3 regions of the Pseudoalteromonas sp. BDTF-M6 genome follow, and region 1 is predicted to be linked to each of the others. Evidence: predicted binding sites of a transcription regulator. Region 1 holds the regulator's gene; each other region holds the start of a gene.
What was found. The regulator sigma-54, encoded in region 1, starts transcription at its own class of promoters, with help from an activator protein. The targets are predictions, from matches to a motif close to GTTGGCACGNNNNTNGNNT.
Positions count from the first base shown of each region.

Region 2: the regulator sigma-54 is predicted to act here: its motif matches at 4,260-4,278, upstream of KD147_RS10340 (P-II family nitrogen regulator).
Region 3: the regulator sigma-54 is predicted to act here: its motif matches at 2,290-2,308, upstream of fliS (flagellar export chaperone FliS).

Region 1 is NZ_JAGXTQ010000002.1:344,119-351,252, forward strand. Features, by position in the region: gene mgtE (magnesium transporter) at 1-734, opposite strand, end outside; gene KD147_RS05855 (HPr family phosphocarrier protein) at 896-1,162, opposite strand; gene rapZ (RNase adapter RapZ) at 1,168-2,013, opposite strand; gene ptsN (PTS IIA-like nitrogen regulatory protein PtsN) at 2,132-2,578, opposite strand; gene hpf (ribosome hibernation promoting factor) at 2,580-2,867, opposite strand; gene KD147_RS05875 (RNA polymerase factor sigma-54) at 2,893-4,380, opposite strand; gene lptB (LPS export ABC transporter ATP-binding protein) at 4,404-5,129, opposite strand; gene lptA (lipopolysaccharide transport periplasmic protein LptA) at 5,126-5,656, opposite strand; gene lptC (LPS export ABC transporter periplasmic protein LptC) at 5,646-6,200, opposite strand; gene kdsC (3-deoxy-manno-octulosonate-8-phosphatase KdsC) at 6,197-6,748, opposite strand; gene KD147_RS05900 (KpsF/GutQ family sugar-phosphate isomerase) at 6,748-7,134, opposite strand, start outside.
Region 2 is NZ_JAGXTQ010000004.1:97,550-104,683, forward strand. Features, by position in the region: gene mrcB (penicillin-binding protein 1B) at 1-2,207, opposite strand, end outside; gene KD147_RS10330 (YqaE/Pmp3 family membrane protein) at 2,382-2,543, opposite strand; gene KD147_RS10335 (ammonium transporter AmtB) at 2,633-3,862, opposite strand; gene KD147_RS10340 (P-II family nitrogen regulator) at 3,875-4,213, opposite strand; gene KD147_RS10345 (dTDP-4-dehydrorhamnose reductase family protein) at 4,611-5,492, shown strand; gene KD147_RS10350 (S10 family peptidase) at 5,553-7,091, shown strand.
Region 3 is NZ_JAGXTQ010000006.1:27,204-34,337, forward strand. Features, by position in the region: gene KD147_RS13710 (flagellar protein FlaG) at 1-47, shown strand, start outside; gene fliD (flagellar filament capping protein FliD) at 70-1,485, shown strand; gene KD147_RS13720 (hypothetical protein) at 1,544-1,852, opposite strand; gene fliS (flagellar export chaperone FliS) at 1,854-2,252, opposite strand; gene KD147_RS13730 (sigma-54 interaction domain-containing protein) at 2,598-4,028, shown strand; gene KD147_RS13735 (hypothetical protein) at 4,542-4,871, shown strand; gene KD147_RS13740 (glutathione S-transferase family protein) at 4,989-5,627, shown strand; gene KD147_RS13745 (hypothetical protein) at 6,055-6,609, shown strand; gene KD147_RS13750 (DNA-3-methyladenine glycosylase I) at 6,648-7,134, opposite strand, start outside.

The DNA of each region.
Region 1 (7,134 bases):
AGCAGGTGCGCCTGATCATCCACTACCGGGGCTGAGATCCAGTTATGACGTTCGAACAGTTGCGCCACTTCCGACTCGTCCATGGTAATGGGAATGACTTCGCATTCCTCGTCCATCACCTCGCGCACTATGGCATCGGGCATGGTGGTGAGTAGCGAGGTAAGCGGCAGTGAGCCTAAAAAGCAATTGTCTTTGTCGACCACATAGAGTTCATCCGTGCCCTCGGGCAGATCGCCCTTTAAACGCAGGTAACGCAACACCACATCGATGGATACGTCGGGACGGATGGTCACGGTATCCGTGTTCATCAAAGCCCCGGCAGAACGCTCCTGATAGGAAAGCGCCGTGGTTGCCCTGTCTCGATCCTGGCTATCCATGGCGTCGATTACGTCTTTATATACGGGCTCCGGCAGGCTTCGTAGTACTTCACCGAGGTCATCGTCGTCCATATCCTCGGTCGCCGCGGCAATGTGTTCCGGCTCCATGCGCGCAATGATGCTAAGTCGTACGTCTTCGGACAGTTCTTCGAGTACGTCACCCTGAACGTCGGGATCGACTAAGGTCCAGAGTTTAGAGCGCGTCTTATGGGGCGATGATTCGAGTAAAAGGGCGGTGTCGCAGGGAGCCGTTTTTGCTAGAAGCCGACGTACATGAACAAATTGACCGCTATTGAGTGCTTCAGTGATCTCTTGAAGTGGTTGGAGCGGGTTTTCTTGTTCAAAGGCTTCAGGCATAGGCATCCCTTATCAAAATATTTCTGCGGATGGATAACGTCCTGATAAGCAGGCACTTACAGGCGCCACATTAGTTTACCTTAACTCCCCTTAAGTTACCAAAGTAAATAACCGCTAGGGCCTGAACCGAGAGTGCTTATTTCGTATTACAGCGTGGTGAATTACTCTTGCTCGTGGAATTTTTCTGCGATGAGCTGGCCAATGGCGGCGAGCGCGCCTTCTTCGTCACTGCCTTCACATACGACTTTAACTTCCTTGCCCTGGCCGCTTTCAAGTAGCAACAAGGCCAGAACACTGTCTGCTTCGGCGCTTTTCTCGCCCTGATAGAGGGTGATCTTGGCGTCGAAGTTCATTGCTAATTGCGCCAGTTGTGAGGCGGCGCGGGCGTGCAATCCTAGCTTGTTTTGAATAACAAAGGTGGCTTCCATCAAGTCTAGCCCTCCTGCTCGCGGTGGCGAATTTTCACGTTAGAGTAGGTGTCCATAAAGCGCTCGCCCAGGGTTTGTGCCAGATAGACGGAGCGGTGCTGACCACCGGTACAGCCGATGGCGATGGTGAGATAACTGCGGTTATTGCGCTCTAAATGGGGTAACCAGGTTTGCACAAAGGTTTGAATTTGCCAGGTAAATTTTTGCACTATGCTGTGGCTGGCCAGGTAGTCTTTAACCGGTTGGTCGAGGCCTGTCAGGGGCTTGAGCTCGGGCTCCCAATGCGGGTTAGGCAAAAAACGGGCATCGAAGACATAGTCGGCATTTTTTGGGATGCCGTGTTTAAAGCCGAAAGACTCGAAGGTGATCAATAATTGTTTGTCTTTTTTACCCAGTACCTTTTCGCGGATCATCTCCGCCAACTGATGCACGCTTAACTCACTGGTATCAATGATAAAGTTGGCATGGGTGATTAAGACATCCAGCAACTGCTTTTCTTCCCGAATGGCCAAATCCAGAGGCAGATTTTGCATCGACAGCGGATGCAGGCGTCGGGTTTCCGAGAAGCGTTTGATCAGGGTTTGCTCGTCACTGTCGAGATAAAACAGGGTCGGTTGCGAGAATTCCGGCAAGTAGCCGAGGATATCGCTAAATTCTTGTTCTTCTTTGGGGAGGTTGCGAACGTCTATGCTGACGGCAATTTTATCGTAGTTGTCGGATACGCTGCGCACCAGGGCGGGCAATAGGTTGACTGGGATGTTATCGACACAATAGTAGCCGAGATCTTCTAACACATGCAGGGCGACGGATTTACCGGAACCAGAGCGCCCACTGACAATAATCAAATCCATTTATCCACACCCCTTGCCGAGCCTTTACGCCGGCATCAAGTTAAACACCTGAGCTATTTGAGCCTATCATCCTGGTTGAACTGCCGAGCTGTTCCGTCGAGCTTTGGGTAACTGCGCCTTAGGCGACCATTAACTGGTAAAGCTCTTGATCACTGGTGACCGCTCTTAACTGCTTACATAGCTGTTTATCTTTAAGTTTATCAGCAATTTTCGCTAAGGTCTTGAGATGTTGTTCACATTGATTGCCTGGTACGAGCAGTGCCACAAAGATATCTACGGGGCGGTTGTCGATGGCATCAAAATTGATCGCTTCACGGTTGGTAACAATAATGGCCACGGTTTGCTCTATGCCATCAAGACGACCATGAGGAATGGCAACCCCTTTCCCTATGCCTGTGCTGCCAAGCTTTTCACGGGCCAGGAGCGAATCCAGTATGGCTTGTTCGCTAAGGTGGGGGATATGCTGGTGGGCTACCTGAGAGAGGTATTCCAACATTCTTTTTTTGCTATTAAAAAGGACCGCAGCTTTGCTGCAGTCCTTGGAAAAAAGTAAATCTAAGCTCATTTTAATGACGAGACAATTTCTCTTTATGTTTGATTACCTGGCGGTCTAATTTATCAATTAAGCCATCGATCGCCGCATACATATCCTGGTGCTCTGCGGTGGCAAACAATTCGCCGCCGTTTACATGAAGTGTTGCTTCTGCTTTTTGTGTGAGTTTCTCAATATCAAGAATGACATGCACATTATTAATATGGTCAAAGTGACGCTCTAGTTTAGCAAATTTACTATTCACATAGTTGCGAAGAGAGTCTGTGATTTCTACATGACGACCGGTAAGATTTAATTGCATAAGCATTTTCCTTCTTGTCTAACGTCTATATCAAGCTTTTACGTTGATTTGACGGTGGAATGGCCAACGATTCACGATATTTTGCAATCGTTCGTCGAGCCACTTTGATTCCTTGCTCTGCTAGTATGTCGGCAATCTTGCTATCGCTTAACGGCTTGGCAGGATTTTCCGCGGCTACTAGCTTTTTGATCAATGCTCGAATCGCGGTGGATGAGCATTCACCTCCATTCTCGGTATTCACATGGCTGGAGAAAAAGTACTTTAACTCAAAGATCCCACGTGGCGTGTGCATGTATTTTTGTGTGGTAACGCGAGAGATTGTTGACTCATGCATTTCCACCATTTCTGCAACGTCATTGAGGACCATAGGTTTCATTGCTTCTTCGCCATGTTCAAAGAATGCCTGTTGTTGCTGAACAATGCAATTAGTTACTTTAAGTAAGGTGTCATTGCGTTGTTCCAGGCTCTTAATAAACCATTTTGCCTCTTGCAAGTGAGAGCGAATAAATTGGCTGTCACTTTGTGATTTGCAGTTGCGACCTAGAGATGCGTAGTGATCGTTCACACGTATCTTTGGCATGCTGTCGGGATTTAACTCCACCTTCCAGCGCCCCTTGACCTTCTTCACCGATACATCCGGGATCACATATTCCGACTCTTCACGCACTATGGTCGCGGCGGGCTTTGGATTCAGGCTGTGTATCAGTGTCATCACCTCTTTCAACTGCGCTTCTTTAAGCTTAGTCTTTTTCATTAAGGTGCGATAGTCACGGTTACCAAGCAAATCAATATAATTACAAACTACCTCTTTCGTCTCGTTAAGCCAAGGGGTTTGAGGTGAAAATTGATTGAGCTGGATCAACAAGCATTCTTGTAGTGAACGGGCGCCAATCCCAATGGGATCAAACATTTGGATGCGCTTTAGCACGGCTTCGATTTCGTCTAGCTCGATCTCTTCTTCCTGCTCATCATGGCTGATACTTTCGAGCAGTTCTTCGGTGCTAAGGGTAAGTAAGCCGTTGTCGTCGATGGCTTCGATAATTGCGGTGGCAATGGCTTCATCGGTGGCGCTAAAGGGCGTCAGTCGCAATTGCCACATCAGATAGTCGTGCAGGGTTTCCGTGGTCTCCCCCTGATAGATGGACTCATCATCCGGCATAGGCGCCGATGAAGCGACCGGGGCGGCGCTGATGTACTCGTCCCAGGATACGTCCATGGGCAGTTCGTCGCTGATCGAGTCATTATTTAGTGCGTCGGAACTTTCAACTTCGTCTTGATTGGTTGCGCTGTGTTCGCTTTGGCTGTCGCCGTCGGCCGCCGAGTTTTTATCGCGCGGCAGGTCGCTGTCGCCGTAATGCTCTTCTTCGATTTCGAGCAAGGGGTTCGCATCAAGTGCTTCTTGAATTTCTTGTTGGAGATCCAAAGTACTGAGCTGCAACAGGCGAATGGCCTGCTGCAATTGTGGGGTCATTGTTAATTGCTGGCCTAAGCGCAGCTGTAATGATTGCCTCATGTACTCTAACAATCCTTTTGTGATTAAAGCCTAAACTGCTCACCTAAATACACATCGCGTACGGTTTGGTCTGCTAATACCTGCTGGGGAGTTCCTGATGCGATCAATTCGCCATGGGAGACGATATAGGCAGTTTCACATACGTCTAATGTTTCGCGCACATTGTGGTCGGTGATAAGGACGCCGATGCCACGGTTGCGGAGGTGTTCAATGATTTTCTTTATATCTAGCACCGAAATGGGGTCAACACCAGCAAAAGGTTCGTCGAGCAGGATAAATTTCGGGTTAGCGGCCAAGGCGCGAGCAATTTCCACGCGTCGGCGTTCGCCGCCGGACAGGGCCATGCCTAATGAGTCGCGAATATGCTGGATGTTAAATTCGTCCAGCAAGCCTTCCAGCTCGCTTTCACGGGCGCTTTTATCAAGCTCCTTGCGCGTTTCCAAAATCGCCATCAGGTTTTGATAGACGGTTAATTTACGGAAAATCGACGACTCCTGTGGCAAATAGCCTATTCCCAAGCGAGCGCGCGAATGCATTGGCAGCAGGGTGATGTCCTGCTCGTCGATACTGATCATGCCCTTGTCGCTCGGCACCAGGCCCACAATCATGTAGAAGGTGGTGGTTTTACCGGCACCGTTAGGGCCAAGCAGACCGACTATGCTGCCGGCTTTGACTTCCAGACCCACGTCCTTGACCACTTCACGGCCCTTATAGCTTTTCGCCAGTTTGCGCGCCTTCAGCGTGGTCATGGTTGTTCCTTCTCTTTCTTTTCGTCGGTTTGTGGCGTTAGTGTGGTTCGCACTCGGGTGCTCGAATCTTTATCTTTTTCGGCACTGATTAGCTGCTTGTTTATATCATAGCTGATCGTCTCGGCAACGATCTGTTGATCGGCCATGGCGATTTTGGCGGTACCCGAGATTTGCAGCATTTGCGTGGCCACGTCGTAGCGAATTTCCTTGGCAGAGGCGGTGATCTGGGTGCCATCGGCCATGGTTTCACTGTAAATAGCTGGGTTGCCGGTGGCGATAAGCAGCTGCTTGTTATCACCTAGCTCCGGGCGACGGTGGGCCTCAAGGCGATCCGCCTTGATCTCTCGTTGACCATGAACAATGTGCACATTTTTATCAAAAATAGTGATGTTTTCTTTGATCAGCGCTTGTTGTTTATCGGCGTCGATCTGTACTTCCGTCACCGCGCTTGGTTGCTCTGCCCAGGCATTTACAGCGCCTAGTCCGAATCCCAAACCTATGATTAATGCTTTGAATTTACTGGTCATAATATACCGTTCGCGTATGTTTTATTAGTTCCACTATCTCTGTATTGATATCTGCTTTCAAGCCCTGACCGGTGATCAGTAGATCCGGTCCCCTGAGCTCAACACTTTGTTCCGACTCCATACGTTGGGCATCAATGTCTATTTGGATAGCTGCTGCTTGGACCTTTTCGATCATTGCCCCTGGTATTAAGTTGGTGGCGATGACGTTGTTTTCCAAGATCAAAATATTGTTATTGTAGAGCGTTGCCTCGTCGGCGGTGACACGCCAGCGTTCACCGTCGTTATACAGGGTAAACACAGGTTTTTTGAAGTGGGTAAAACCCAGTTCGTCGAAGAGCTCCATATGTTCAGCATATACGGTGTGGCTTAACGCGCCCTGATCGTTGTAGCTGCTTTGTCGCAGCCCGGTAGCAATGTAATCCGGGATGGCAATGGTGTCGCTGGTGCTTTTTACCGTTTTTTCCGATTGCATATAATAGGGCGCCCACAGCCAGGCCATGAGCGCAATAAAAACGATGGATATCAGCACCCGCGCCATGTTCATGAGCTGGTGCCCTCGGTGCCCAGGCTACCGCCCTTGGCCAGTATCAGCAGGTCGGTGAGTTCGCGTACCGCACCAAAGCCGCCTGGCAGCATAGTGGTGTAATGGGCAACACGTTTCACCAAAGGGTGCGCGTCATTCACGGCCACGGCAAAACCCACCTTTTCCATTACCGGCAAATCCGGACCATCATCGCCGATATAAGCGACCTGTTCGTCATTCAGATTGAGGGTTTGCTTGAGTTCGGCGTAGGCGTCGAGTTTATGTTCACGGCCCTGATAGATATAAGGGACGCCCAGGCTTTCCATACGGGTTTGCACTATCTGAGACTGGCGCCCGGTGATCACCGCGACTTGGGTGCCGCTATTCAACAAGGCCTTAATGCCAAAGCCGTCTTTGGTGTTGAAGGCTTTGAGCTCTTCACCCTGATTGCCGAGATAGATGCGACCGTCGGAAAACACCCCGTCGATATCACAGATCAGTAACTTGACCGCTTGCGCTCGTTGCCAGGCATCCTGGTCGATGGGCTGATACAAATCGGAAAATTGCATTAGATCACTCCCGCTCGTAGTAGGTCTTGCATATTCAGGGCGCCTACCGGGCGACGGGCCTGATCGATGACGATAAGGCCGTTGATACGCTTTTGTTCCATGATATTAAGCGCCTCGGCGGCCAGCATATTGGCGTTGGCCGTGGTGCAGTTCGGTGTCATCACCTCAAGCAGGGCGGTGTTATGAATGTCGATGCGTTGCTCCAGCACGCGGCGCAGGTCGCCATCGGTAAACAATCCAACCAGTTGTTGGTCGTCATTGATCACCGCGGTCATACCCAGACCTTTACTGGAAATTTCCAATAAGGCTTCTCTTATGCTTTGTGATTGGTGCGAGCGAGGCACGCTATCGCCGCTGTGCATCACGTCGTTGAGCGTCAGCAATAA
Region 2 (7,134 bases), on a different contig from region 1:
ATACCTGTTTGCTCATTGATAAAGGCCCAACGGATACCGTCGGGACGCTCATCGGCAATGGACTGCGGATTAAGCTGGCGCAGATAACGAATATACAGCTCCAATGCGCCCACCGCGCCGGTCAGGCCGGTGCTTTGGTTATCATCGCGCCCCAGCCAGGCCACGGTCACGGTATTTTGGTCAAAACCGCCATACCAGCTATCGCGCAGATTGTTACTGGTGCCGGTTTTACCCGCCAGCTGTATGGTGGGAAAATGCTTATTCAAACGCTTACCTGTGCCGTCTTTGGTCACTCGCTTCATGCCATATTTAGTCATATACATGGCATCCTTAGGGAAGCGCTGTTGCCACTGCGGCTTGTGCTGATACAGCAGCTTACCAGCGTTGTCGGTCAACGCCGAGATGCTGGTTAAGCGGGTATAGGCACCGTCGTTCGCCAAGGTGGTATAGAGCTGTGCCACCTCGTAACTGGAGAGCTCCAAGGCCCCCAGTAACAGGGAGGGAAACTGGTTAATATGACTTTCCACACCCAGGCCTTGCAAGGTATTGGCCACCTTGTCGACACCAATATCCAGGCCCAGATTCACCGCCGGAATATTGATACTGTTGCTAAAGGCCTTATACAGAGGCAAGGCACCGCGGAATTGGTGGTCAAAATTATCCGGACTCCAGACTTTGCCGCGCTCATCGGTCAGCTCCAGCGGCTCATCATGCAGCAAGGTGCCGAGATTATAACGGGGCACCTGCAAGGCGCTCAGATACACAGCCGGTTTCACCAAGGAGCCGATATTACGCTTGGTATCAAGCACACGGTTAAAACCCGAATAGCGCATATCACGACCGGCAACCAGGGCGGATACCCCGCCTGCCCGGCGATTCACCGAGAGCATGGCCGCTTCAAGTTGCTCGGTTTTAGGACGTTTCTCTAAATAAGGCAAGGACTTGGCAATGGCGTCTTCCATGGCTTCTTGCTTTTGCAGGTCTAGGTAGGTGAATACCCGCACCCCGGCATCCAGGGTTTCCTTATCTGTGAGCAATTCCTTCAACTGACGGTTAACCAGCTCCAAATAGCCCGGATAGGTTTTATCGATATCCCGGCGCATGGGCGCAATGTCCAAGGGGCGATTTAAAGCGGTACGATATTCGGTGGTGCTGATCAAACCATCTTCAGCCATCAGCCTGAGTACCAAATCACGACGCTCCATGGCACGCTCTTCATAGCGTCGTGGGTTGTAGTAAGACGGCCCTTTCACTAAGGCCACCAGCAAGGCAATTTGATCAAACTCCAGCTCGTCGATGGGCTTGGAGAAATAAAACTCCGCCGCCAGACCCATGCCATGCACACCCTTGGTGTATGACTGTCCTAAATAAACCTCGTTTAAGTAGGCTTCAAGGATCTCGTCCTTGGTATAGCGGTAATCAAGGATCAGCGCGATCAGCGCCTCATTGATTTTACGCACCAAAGAGCGCTCTCGGGTCAGATAGAAGTTCTTCGCCAACTGCTGAGTCAGGGTGCTGCCGCCTTGCACCGTACGTCCGGCGCGAATATTGGCGTACAGAGCGCGCATAATGGACCACAGGGAGACCCCGTGGTGCTTATAAAAGTTGCGGTCTTCAACCACCAACAAGGTGTCTTTGAGCAGCTCGGGGAATTTATCGAGCGGCACAAATTCGCGGTCCTGGGTTTCGTCGTTACCGATACGGGCAATTTGCACCGGCTCTAAACGGGCGCTATCAAGACGCTGGCCAATGTTATTTTTTACGCTGGCAACTTTATTGCCGCTAAAGCGCAGTTCAATAATATGGGCTTGTTCATTAGTGTCGGCAAACTCAAAGGCACGGCGGTAAATACGCAAGCGGGTTTTACTTTGCTCATACTGACCGGTGTGGTTGAGTTTGGTCACCTGGGTGTAGTTAAGGCGTTGCAGCTCCCACTCCACCTCGGCCATAGACAGGTATTGTCCAGGGTAAAAGGTCATGGCGCGGGCGTAGACCTGCGCTGGCAACTGCCATTTATTGCCCTCGAATTGTCGGGTTACCTTGGCATCAAGGTAGATCATATACAGGGCCACACTAATCATGGTGACCAAGGCAACTTTCCAGGCAATGGAAAAGAGTCGCTTACCCAGGCGCTTCATTGTTGAAGGCGGTGCGGCCTTGGGCTTTTTCTTACGTTGTTTCTTCGTGGGTGTCTTTTTTGTCGCCATAGGATTGCTAATGCGTGGCTTGAATGAAAAATTGGTGGAAGCTTAGCATACTCACGAGCAAAATTAATTGCTCACGAGTATGCCAAGACAGGGTGCAGGTTAAGGCTAGCGAAGGCTAGCTTAACTGATACTGACTTTTGTTCACGCCCAAGCGCGGGGTTGCGCCCGGTTTGCCTAACGGGTTGATACCCAAAGAGCGTGAATAACCGCGGGTAAGAAGAATAAGAAGCACAGAATAATGTTGATGATTAAATGCTTACCTGCACCGGCTTTGAGAAATACGGCAACGGGCGGGAGAAAGATTGAAAGTATGATCAGCAGTAATTTATTGTCCATGTTCGGAACCTTTTAAAGGGACTGAAAATGAAATTATAGTCATAAAAAACGGCGAGATAAACTCGCCGCGTTAGCCAATATCCTGATATTTAACTCGAACGTACCGAGACAAACTCCGGATAGGCATCGATTCCGCAGTCATGCTGATCCATACCGCTGAGTTCCTCTTCCTCGCTGACGCGGATCCCAACTGTGCTCTTTAAAATTGCCCACACAATCAAAGATGCGACAAAGACAAAGCCGAAGATACAGAAGATACCGATAAACTGGGTGGTATAGCTGGCCTCACCGTTAGACAAAGGCACCAGCATCAGACCTAGGGCACCGCATACGCCATGCACCGAAATAGCTCCCACCGGATCATCGATATGCATTTTATCCAAAGCAACGATGCTAAACACCACCACCATGCCACCGATGGCACCCAGCAGCAACGCCAGTAAAGGTGAAGGCGATGCCGGATCGGCGGTGATCACCACCAAACCCGCCAAGGCACCATTGAGCACCATGGTCAGATCGGCCTTGCCCCAGTAGGTCTTACACACCAATAACGAAGCAATGGCACCGGCCGCCGCTGCGGCATTGGTGTTAAGCATAATTTTACCCACCGCACTGGCATTCTCAGCATCGCTGATCAACAACTGCGAGCCACCGTTAAAGCCAAACCAGCCCATCCACAGGATAAAGGTACCCAGGGTCGCCAGCGGCAGGTTAGAACCTGGGATAGGATAGATTTCACCGTTTTTACCATATTTGCCGCGACGAGCGCCCAGCATTAATACCCCGGCCAAGGCCGCTGCGGCACCGGCGCCGTGTACTATGCCCGAACCGGCAAAGTCGACAAAGCCCATGGCCGATAAGAAGCCGCCACCCCAGGTCCAGTAACCCTCAATGGGGTAAAGCAGGCCGGTCATCACCACGCAGAATACCAAAAAGGCCCAGAGTTTCATGCGCTCGGCTACCGCCCCGGAGACAATCGACATCGCCGTGGCCACAAACACCACCTGGAAGAAGAAGTCCGACTCCAGCGCATGATCGGCGTCACTGGCCTGACTGCCAATCAATGTGCCAAAACTGGGCACGAAACCGCCCTCGCCGTTACCCACATACATGATGTTGTAACCAATCAGCAAATACATGGTACAAGCTATGGCATAGAGGGCAACGTTCTTGGTCAGAATTTCGGTGGTATTTTTTGAGCGCACTAAGCCAGCCTCAAGCATGGCAAACCCCGCCGCCATCCACATGACAAGTACGCCGGAGATCAAAAAGTAAAAGGTGTTCAATGAGAATTGTAATTCAACTATGGTGTTTTCCATGAGTGCGTCCCCCTAAATCGCTTCTTCATCAAGCTCACCCGTTCGGATGCGCACGATTTGCTCAAGATCGAAAACAAATATTTTGCCGTCACCTATTTTGCCGCTGCTGGCAACCCGGGTGATCAACTCCACCACTCGCTCCACATTTTCGCTGCGCGTGGCAATCTCGATTTTAATTTTGGGAATAAAGTCCACCTGATACTCGGCACCGCGGTAGAGTTCGGTATGGCCACGCTGACGGCCAAACCCTTTAACATCCACCACTGTCATTCCCTCGATCCCCAGCTCTGCTAGCGCTTCTCGCACTTCATCAAGCTTAAATGGCTTGATGATGGCACTGATCATTTTCATATAGCCCCCTCGTAGGCGATTCGGTTTATTATTGTCCTCTAGGTAATTTCAACCTTTGTGCCAGAATATTTTTTCTTTAATTAACAAAAAGATAACTTTTTGGGCGCACAAAAAACGCACCACATTGGTGCGTTAAACAAGGGTTTTTGCCAAAGCTGTGCAAGGCACAAGGCCAGAGCCTGTTGACTATGAGGCAATGGGAATAAGCATGGCTACTTTTCCAGCCTCAGACGCCGTCAGCAATACACCATAGGCTTGGCTGCCGCCAAACGTGGGGCTGCTTAACTAGTTAACTTTTAACGTAAACATACGCATTTTCAGGCCAAAATGGACACTTTGACTTTACCCTTCACCACAGTTACGCTGCCGCTTTCCCCTGCCATTAGAGAGCAAAGTTATGGCTAAAATCATCGTCTCCGGTGCCACCGGACTGCTCGGCCGCGCCCTGTTCGCGCGTCTCAACCCAGAACATCAGGTAATAGGCCTTGGGTTTTCTCGCGCCCAGCCGCCCGTAATCAAAGCGGATCTGTTTGATAAAGAGGCTATCAGCGCCCTGTTTGCTGCGCACCGACCGGACTTCTTTATTCATAGCGCCGCCGAGCGCAACCCGGATAAGTTCGATAATGACCCAGAGCACAGCATCCAGTTCAACTGTGCGGTCACCGAGCACATTGCTAAGTGCTGTGCGCAATTTAATTGCACGCTGATTTTTATTAGCACCGACTATGTATTCGATGGTCGCAACCCACCCTATGCAGAAGACGCCGAAACAAGCCCCTTAAACCTCTATGGTCAATCCAAGGCACGCAGCGAAGCCCTGTTGCAAACAGAGTATCCGCACGCAGCCATTATCCGTATCCCGGTGCTGTATGGCGAAGTGAGCCATCTCGGTGAGTCTGCGGTGACCGTCATTGCCGAGCAACTCAAAAACGGCGTAACCCGCTTCGATGATGAGTGTCAGCGTTTTCCCACCGACACCGCGGATATCGCCACAGCCTTGGCCGGCGCCATAGCCACATTGGGTACCGAGCTAGAGGGGATATATCACCTCAGCGCCAATGAGCGTTTAACCAAACTGGGTATGGCCAAATTGATGGCACCGCTGCTAGGTCTGGAGCCGAGCATCCTAAGTGCGGCGGCGGCAGACACAAGCGCTAGCGCAACGCGTCCGCTGGACTGCGCCCTTAAAGACACCCGACTTGGCAAACAGGGAATTGAAATAAAAAGTGATTTTGCTACTCGCATCGCCGAGGTGCTGACACCCCACTTATCGCAATAACTTGTAGTTTCCACTGCAAGCTCCTTTAATGGAGCGAGAAGAAAAAAGAAAAGGTGAATCATGTTTGCAACCCATCTAAAAGCCGTGGCCCTGTCTTTGGCCGTGGTAATCGCCCCATCGGCTCTGGCCGAGGTAGACCAACATAATGCCGCGGCCCACAGTCGCCAAATCGATATCGACAGCAAGGTTATAACCGAGCATAAGGCACGCATTAACGGCGAACGTATTTCTTATCGCGCCGAGACCGGCACTCAGCCGGTGTGGAATGACAGCGGGGATGCCGTTGCCACCTTGCACTATACCTACTACAAGCGCAGCGGTGTGGATGACGATACCAAACGCCCGTTGCTGATTTCATTCAACGGTGGCCCGGGCTCAGCCTCGGTCTGGATGCACCTGGCCTACACCGGCCCCAAGGTGCTAAAAATCGACGATGAAGGTTACCCGGTACAGCCGTATGGCGTAAAAGAAAACCCCTATTCGGTACTTGATGTGGCGGACATTCTTTATGTGAACCCGGTGAATACGGGTTACTCACGCGTGCTGCCAGGCGCCGATGGCAAACTGCCTAGTCGCGATCAGCAAAAAGAGATGTTCTTTGGCGTTAACGCCGACATTAAATATCTGGCCGAGTGGTTAAATACCTTTGTGAGCCGCCACAACCGCTGGCGCTCACCAAAGTTTTTAATCGGTGAGAGCTACGGCACCACCCGCGTTTCCGGCCTGGCATTGGCGCTGCAAAACAGTCAGTGGATGTACCTCAATGGCGTGGTCTTGGTATCGCCTACCGAGATTGGCATCAAGCGTGAAGGTCCGGTAGAAGCGGCCAACCGCCTGCCCTACTTTGCCGCCACCGCCTGGTATCACAAGGCGCTGGACAGCGAGCTGCAAGCCCTGGATCTGGATGAGCTATTGCCTCAGGTTGAGGAATTTACGGTCAACGAATTGATCCCGGCCATCGCTAAAGGCGGCTTTATCGGCGCCGACGAAAAACAGCGTATCGTCGCGCAAATGGCACGTTATGCCGGTGTCTCTCCGACCTACGTAGAAAACAACAACCTGGATATTCCTACCTCATCGTTTTGGAAAGAATTGCTACGCAGCCAGGGTAAAACCGTGGGCCGTCTCGACTCGCGCTACCTGGGCATAGACAAGCGTAACGCCGGTGATCGCCCCGACTATTGGGCCGAGCTAACCTCTTGGTTGCATTCGTTTACTCCGGCCATCAACTACTATCTGCGTGAAGAGCTCAATTATAAAACCGACGTAAAATACAATATGTTTGGTTCGGTGCACCCTTGGGATCGCAGCAACAACAACACGGGTGAAAACCTGCGTTTGGCCATGGCGCAAAACCCTTATCTGAATGTGCTGGTGCAAGCGGGATATTTCGATGGTGCCACCAACTATTTCGATGCCAAATACACCATGTGGCAACTGGATCCAAGCGGCAAGATGAAAGAGCGTCTGAGCTTTAAAGGCTACCGCAGCGGCCATATGATGTACCTGCGTCGCGCCGACTTAGAAAGCTCAAACAACGACCTGCGCGACTTTATTCTCAATGCCCTACCGGCAGAAGGGGAAGCCGCTAAGTACTAATCCCCTGTACTAGGTGTCCCACACACAAACAGCGCCGCACCGA
Region 3 (7,134 bases), on a different contig from region 1:
GCCGTCTGGCGCAAGCCCCAGGCGTATTTATCGATTCACAAGTGTAGTGCCAAGCGAAAGGGGGCCAGTATGGCGATTTCATTTACCGGTATAGGATCCGGTGTTCAGATTAACGACATAGTTTCTGCCATAGTTAATGCGGAAAAGGTGCCCTTTGAGCAGCGCATGGCCAGACAACAGGCCAACTTCACCACGGATATCTCCGCCATTGGCGCACTCAAGGGTGCGATGGAGGAGTTGGCAACGACCATGGAATCGCTGGCCGATATTGATAAATACCAGCAGCGCCGCATTTCCGGCGGTGACGACTTTGTTTCTGTCAGTTCGGATAAAGACGCCGCTCTTGGCAGTTATTCGGTCAAGGTGAACGCCCTGGCGCAGTCACAAAAGCTGATGTCGGGTGCCTTGGCCGCCGATGAAGATGTGGGTGAGGGCACACTGACCTTTGCCTCGGGCGGCAATACCTTTGCCGTTGATGTTGCCGCGGGTGACAATCTTGAGGCACTGCGCGATAAAATCAACGACGCCGAGGACAACGACGCCGTGACTGCCACCATCATCACCGATGCCAGTGGTCAGCACCTGGTGCTGTCGAGCAAGGAAAGCGGTGTAGAAAACGCCATTACCGTGACCGTCGATGACAGCGGTGATGGCAACGGCCTGGATGCCAATGGCTTATCGCGTTTTGCCTATGATGCGGATGCCAGCTCCCCCACCTTTGCACAGAACCTGACGCAAACGGTTGCGGCGCAGGATGCCTCGATCACCATCGACGGGACCATTGTCGCCACAAGCAGTACCAATGAGTTTAATGGTGTGATTGACGGTATCGATATCGAGGTGAAGAAAGCCCATGGCGCCGATGACGATATCAGCCAGCTTAAGGTGCGCGAGAATAACAGCAATGTGAGCGTGGGCCTCAATACCTTTATCGAGAAATTTAACGCCCTAGTCGATTTGGCCAACCAGTTAGGTAAGGCCGATGGCGAAAACGGCAGTGGCCCCTTGGTGGGGGACTCCTTACTGCGTAGCTCCCTGAATCAAATTCGTTCCATGTTTAGCAATGGCTACGACACCGGCAATGGCGAAACCATCCTGTTGGGGGAGTTGGGTGTGCGCACCGAGCGCAGCGGTAAGCTGACCCTGGATAGCGATACCCTTAACGATCAGCTTGAGGCCGACCCACAGCGGGTGCAGAATTTCCTTATCGGTGCCGATGGGGAGTCCGGCTTCGCCAATGACCTGACCAAGGTGCTGGGGAATTTTGATGACATTATGCAGCAGCGTATTGATGGCCGCGAAGCGCAACTGGATAAGCTTGACGACGAGTATGAGCGCTTCCAGGACAAGATGACCTCGTTAGAAAGCCGTTTATTCAGGCAGTACAATGCCATGGACTTGCTGGTGGCCAATATGAACAGCACCGGCAATTATTTGCAGCAGCAATTGAACAGCTTGCCCGGGGTGGTGAAAAAGTCCGATTAAGGAATAAAAAAAGGAGTGCTTGCACTCCTTTTTTTATGGGGGGCGCCTTTGCTCCCGGTTAGAGCGAGCGATACTTGGCAATGGCCTTGTTATTGCTTTTTTGCCGCCGTATCTCATCCATGGCCTGTTGGCGTTTTTGCACAGCGGCCTCGGTGAGCTCGTCAATCAGCTGTTTAAGCGCTCTAGTTTCCTCAAACCCGGGCGTGGGCCCTGGGCCTTCATACAAGTCTTTAAGATAGGCGTCGAGTCGCTGCTGGGCCTGCAACAGCTGTTGCTCATCGTCGGGCGGCGCAGCAATTGCCTGCGCCAGATTTTGCACTAGCGTGTTCAGGGTGTCGTCGCTAAAGGTGGGCAGGTTCACCATCATCTTAAACGTGGGCAGCGCCGTCACGAGCGTCGGCGGGAATGGTGTCCCAGCCTTCTTTGATGGTTTTAATCAGGCCCGACACTTCATTGATGATCTCCACGTCATTATTGATGTTGGCTTCCACTAAGCGGCGCTGACAGAAATCATACAGGGCGTGCAGGTTGTCGGAGATCTCTCCTTGTGCCATATCCAGGGCATCCTGCAAGGCGCCTAGCAAGGTAATGCAATGGGACAGGTTTTCACCCTTGGTGACTAGATCGTTGCGGGCGATGGCGCCATTGGCCGCGGCCAGTTTGCCGATGATGTTGGTAAACACCAGGTTGACCTGATCGTATGGGCGCATCTCACGCACACTGCTGACCTTGACCTGGCGATACTTGTTAATTGAAGAATGAGCCATGTTTTCCTCCGGATTCTCAAAGCTAGACTAAAGCATTAAGCAAAAAGCAAGCCAGGAGCGTAAAGTTGCGAGCCTTAAAAATAAAAAAAGAGGCCAAATTTGCCGCCAATTTTACCCTGCTCCGTGTGCCTGCTATTCTAACAAGATTAAGAAAACAGGCTCAGAAAATTTGTCTGTCTCGCGGTTTCTTTGATAAAAACTAATCCTTAATTATTGCTTTAGCGCAAAGGAATGGCGAGTATTTGGCATCTATGTCAAAAAAGTGCCGATTGCACTTGAATCCTCACTTAACTGCAATACAATCGATGGCCTGTTTCCACAGCTTTTGAAATAAGTGGCGCTAGGATGATCCTGATTCTTGATGACAACGGCAGTCGTGCCCAAGGCCTAAGTTACGCATTAACCTTTGTAGGTGAAGCTAATAAAATCATTACCTTGGAGCAACTCTCTGAGCAAGTTGGTCAATACCAGGAAGCGATCATAGTACTGGGCGCTCTTAACCAGGGCGAGCATGAACAGCTGATCCAGGCCCATCCGGAATTACCCTTTTTACTGGTGGGACAAACCCTAAAACCGCTACTGAAAATTGCCAATGTTATCGGCCTGATCTGCGAGCCTTTCTCCCAGGATGTCACCACTCAGCTGCTGCATGACTGTCAGCAATATGTGCGTCTTAAACCCTGCGGCAATAGCAATGTGAATGCCAAAGCCTTTAATGGTCTGGTCGGTGATACCGAGGCGGTGAATCATGTCCGCTTTTTGATCTCCCAGGTGGCGAAAACCGATGCCAATGTACTGATCCTCGGAGAGTCGGGTACCGGTAAGGAAGTGGTGGCGCGTAATGTCCATCAGCTATCCGGACGCAGCAGCGGCCCGTTTGTGCCGGTGAACTGCGGCGCTATTCCCGCCGAGTTACTGGAAAGTGAGCTGTTTGGTCATGAAAAAGGCGCCTTTACCGGTGCGATTTCGGCGCGCAAGGGCCGCTTCGAACTGGCTCAGGGCGGCACCCTGTTCCTGGATGAAATCGGCGATATGCCGTTGCAAATGCAGGTTAAGCTTTTGCGCGTGCTGCAAGAGCGCAGCTATGAGCGCGTGGGCGGCACCAAGGCCATTCAGGCGGATGTGCGCGTTATTGCCGCCACTCACCGTAACCTGGAGGAGATGATCAGCAGCGGCGATTTCCGTGAAGATCTCTACTACCGCTTAAATGTATTCCCCATTGAAAATCCGGCGTTGCGTGAGCGCGCTGAAGATATTGGCCTGTTGCTAAAAGAGCTCACCAAGCGCTTGCAGCAGCACGGTGGCCAAGGGGTGAAATTTACCGACCGCGCCATCGCCAGCCTGCAGGCGCACTCCTGGCCGGGCAATATTCGCGAACTGGGTAATCTGGTAGAGCGCATGGTGATCATGTTCCCGGATCAGGTGGTCGATGTGCCGGACTTACCAAGCAAATACCAGCACTTAGACGTTGAAGCCTTTGTGCCCGAGTACCCGGAAGAATTGTTAGAGCGCCAGGCGTTAAACGACATCTTTGGCGAAGGCTTTATCGACGAGGATGAAGACACCACCGGCGAGGGTAATGGCAAAGCCGATATGGGCCTGTTGCCCGATGACGGTATTAAGCTCAAAGATTATTTGGGCGAGCTTGAGGTCAGCCTTATCACCCAGGCTCTGGAGCGCTACGACTATGTGGTGGCTCGAGCGGCCGAGATCCTGGGCGTGCGCCGTACCACCTTGGTGGAGAAAATGAAGAAGTATGAGCTTAATAGGGATTAGGGGGCGACGCGCCGCCTGATGCACTTTTTGGATTCCGCCTCTGGCATGAATGTGGTTTAAATATAAGTTGCTGTTTTTACTTGGCAGTGGTTTTCACATTAAGATCTTGTCGCGTTGGCGACGGCCACCAAAGGGTGGTTTACGCCAACCACCCCTTGGAACCCCAAGGCGCCCCCACATTGCATTATTTCCTCACCAGGTTACGAGAAATGAACGTAACCAGCATGCACAAGGCATCCATGCCCCGAGCATGCTTTCGCCAGCGTCCTGCTGCCGATTACTCTTCTCGCCCCCTGTTTCGGATGCAATGTAAGGGGATTAGGCTGATACACCGAGTTTCAAAGTTAGTGTTGCTCTGGCTGTTAGCATGGATGGTGCGCTAGCGAAAAAAGCCATTGCTGGCAAAAGCTTGCACGATTTGTTATCAATAGAGGAATAGACGAGTAGGGAAACTTGTAAGCAGTCTAATACAACACTTTCCTTCTAGTAACTTGTTAAATTTCTGGGTGAAATATGGACGCTCAGATATTTGAATTAGGACTACTCAATGGCATAGCTATAGCTTCCGCTATTATTGCATTCTTATCTGCTTATTACGCCAGGCGTACCAATAATGAAGCTAAAAATGCCAATGAATTATCTCGAATGAATGCGCTTTTATCTTTCAGAAAACACTACTTAGAGTTAATGAAGCACCAAGTAAAAATTGCTGAAGTGTTGAAAACTAGCGATAGTGGTATGCAAGCGGTTCGTGAAAAGCATGCCGAACTTGATGGTAAGCATAGAGAAATCAACAAAGAATTAGAGCCTTACCATGTAAAAGTGGTAGCAAATGAAATATAACAAGCAAATCAATGAAGGACTTAAAAAGTTTGACTTAAACTCCCTCACCGCACAGTATTGCCAGGCTTTTTAAGTTTATTTTTTGGTCTTTTTAAGCGTTTTTTAAAGGAGTGTCAGTTGTACCAACTATATTATTATCCACTAAATGCAAGTATGGCTCCCCACTTTATCCTTGAAGAGTTAAAAGCGGATTTCGAATTAATTAAAGTAGATAGGAAAAGTAACGCTCAAAAGTCTCAGGATTATTTAGCCTTAAATCCTGTGGGCAGGATCCCGACATTAATTGATAATGGGTATCCTATTTTCGAAAGCCCAGCTATCTGCATTCATTTATCAGAAACACATCCATCTTCAAATTTAATACCAGAAACAGGCTCTCCAAATCGCGCTTTATTTTTTCAGTGGATGATGTATCTAACGAATACAGTTCAAGCTGAACTAATGATTTATTTCTATCCTCAAAAACACACTAAAGACGAAAAGGGTACTGAGGATATAGTTCAGGCTCAAGAAGAGAGAATTACAGAAATGTTGGAGTTACTTGATAACGAGCTTGAGGGTAAAGAATATTTGATTGGAGACTCTCTTAGTGCCTGTGACTTTTTCTTATTTATGCTATCCGTTTGGGCTGATGAATTTAAAAGGCCTCCATTGTCATTTAAAAATTTATCTCTTTATCTCAAAAAGCTAGCTCAGAGAGACTCAGTTGTGCGAGTTTGTAACAAAGAAGGGTTAAGCCTTAAAGACTATGAGTAGGTTGCTTCACACAAGGCAATTATAGTTCGGGCACTTTAAGTTTGGCTTGCTCTCCTTCTTCGCAAATTTTAGCCAAGCACTTAAGTCGACCAAACATACTGCAATTATTGCGTCCAAAGATAACCGCCCGACATTTAAATTTCTATCTGTGCCGGATTAGCATGACATCAATATCTAATTCTGTGGCCTTACACAGCAACACTTAACTCGAAACTAACAGATATCGCTTTTTTCGTTTAGATTCATGCCAGTAGAAAAAGAGGAAACCTGCCTTTTTTTCTACTATTGATTAAATGCGCTTGCGAAAAAGTCCGTGCAGGTATAGCTCGCTCGATGTAACGAGAAACGGGCTTAAGAAGTTGATGTTGTTCGTCGTATTCTCAGCCGTATTTCTTCTGGCTATTAAATAGATAAGTAGAGGTGGTGAATGAAGCATCCCAGGCATCAGGTATGGATAAAGTTCCTATTGCTTTTGTTAATTTTATTATCCTACTTTGGCTATTTAACTTACCAGTATGACTTTATAACGGGCGGGGTGGCATCCCTAATAACCTGGAGTTTCTTTGTGTTTTGCACGCCCGTGGCCGATGCCGGTTTTTTATTGGACTTTCCCATTCGATTATTACTGGGTGTTCGTATGGTGCTCTCAGAAATCGTCGTTTGGATTATTGCCATTATGATCAATGTACTTTTGTTGTTTTACCTTCCTGAGTTTTATGAAACAACATTTGTCACGCAAACGATGAAAAAGATATTAACGACACCGTTTCCATATTGGTCGGTTGTTTTGTTATCCGGGGTGGGGACGTTTCTGTCTATTCGATTTGGTGATGAACTGATGGATGTTTTTCACCATAAAGATCGCTTTTTCTATCTACGCCATCACTTTAAACATGAACTGATTTTGTTCGCTTTTTTTATTCTTGTTCTGTTTGGCTATTACGAAATAATCTCAACATTAGGTGTGAATACCAATTTCTGACGCTTACTAGCTCACCAACAAACGTAGAGTGTCAGGTCTCAGCTATTATACATAGCCAAAACCTCTGCTTTTCTAAAACAATCGTCGTGATGGTCGTTGACCATGCCGCAGGCTTGCATATGGGCGTAAACGGTCGTTGAGCCTAAAAACTTAAAGCCGCGCTTTTTTAAATCCTTGGCAAAGGCATCGGATTGTTCGCTGGTGGCGACATAGTCCTCGCGCGTACGAATCGAATTAACCCTTGGCTTGTGATCAACAAATTGCCATTGATAGGCGCTAAAGCTGCCAAACTCCTTTTGCACTTCGATAAAGCGCTGAGCGTTATTAATGGTGGCGTTTATTTTGAGCTTATTGCGGACAATTCCCGCGTCCTCTAGCAGGCGGGCGATGTCCTGGTCGTTAAAGGCGGCCACCTTGTGCACATCAAAATTGGCGAAGGCGCGGCGGTAGTTGTCGCGCTTTTTTAAAATGGTGTACCAGCTCAGCCCGGCCTGGGCCGATTCTAGGGTTAAAAACTCAAACAAT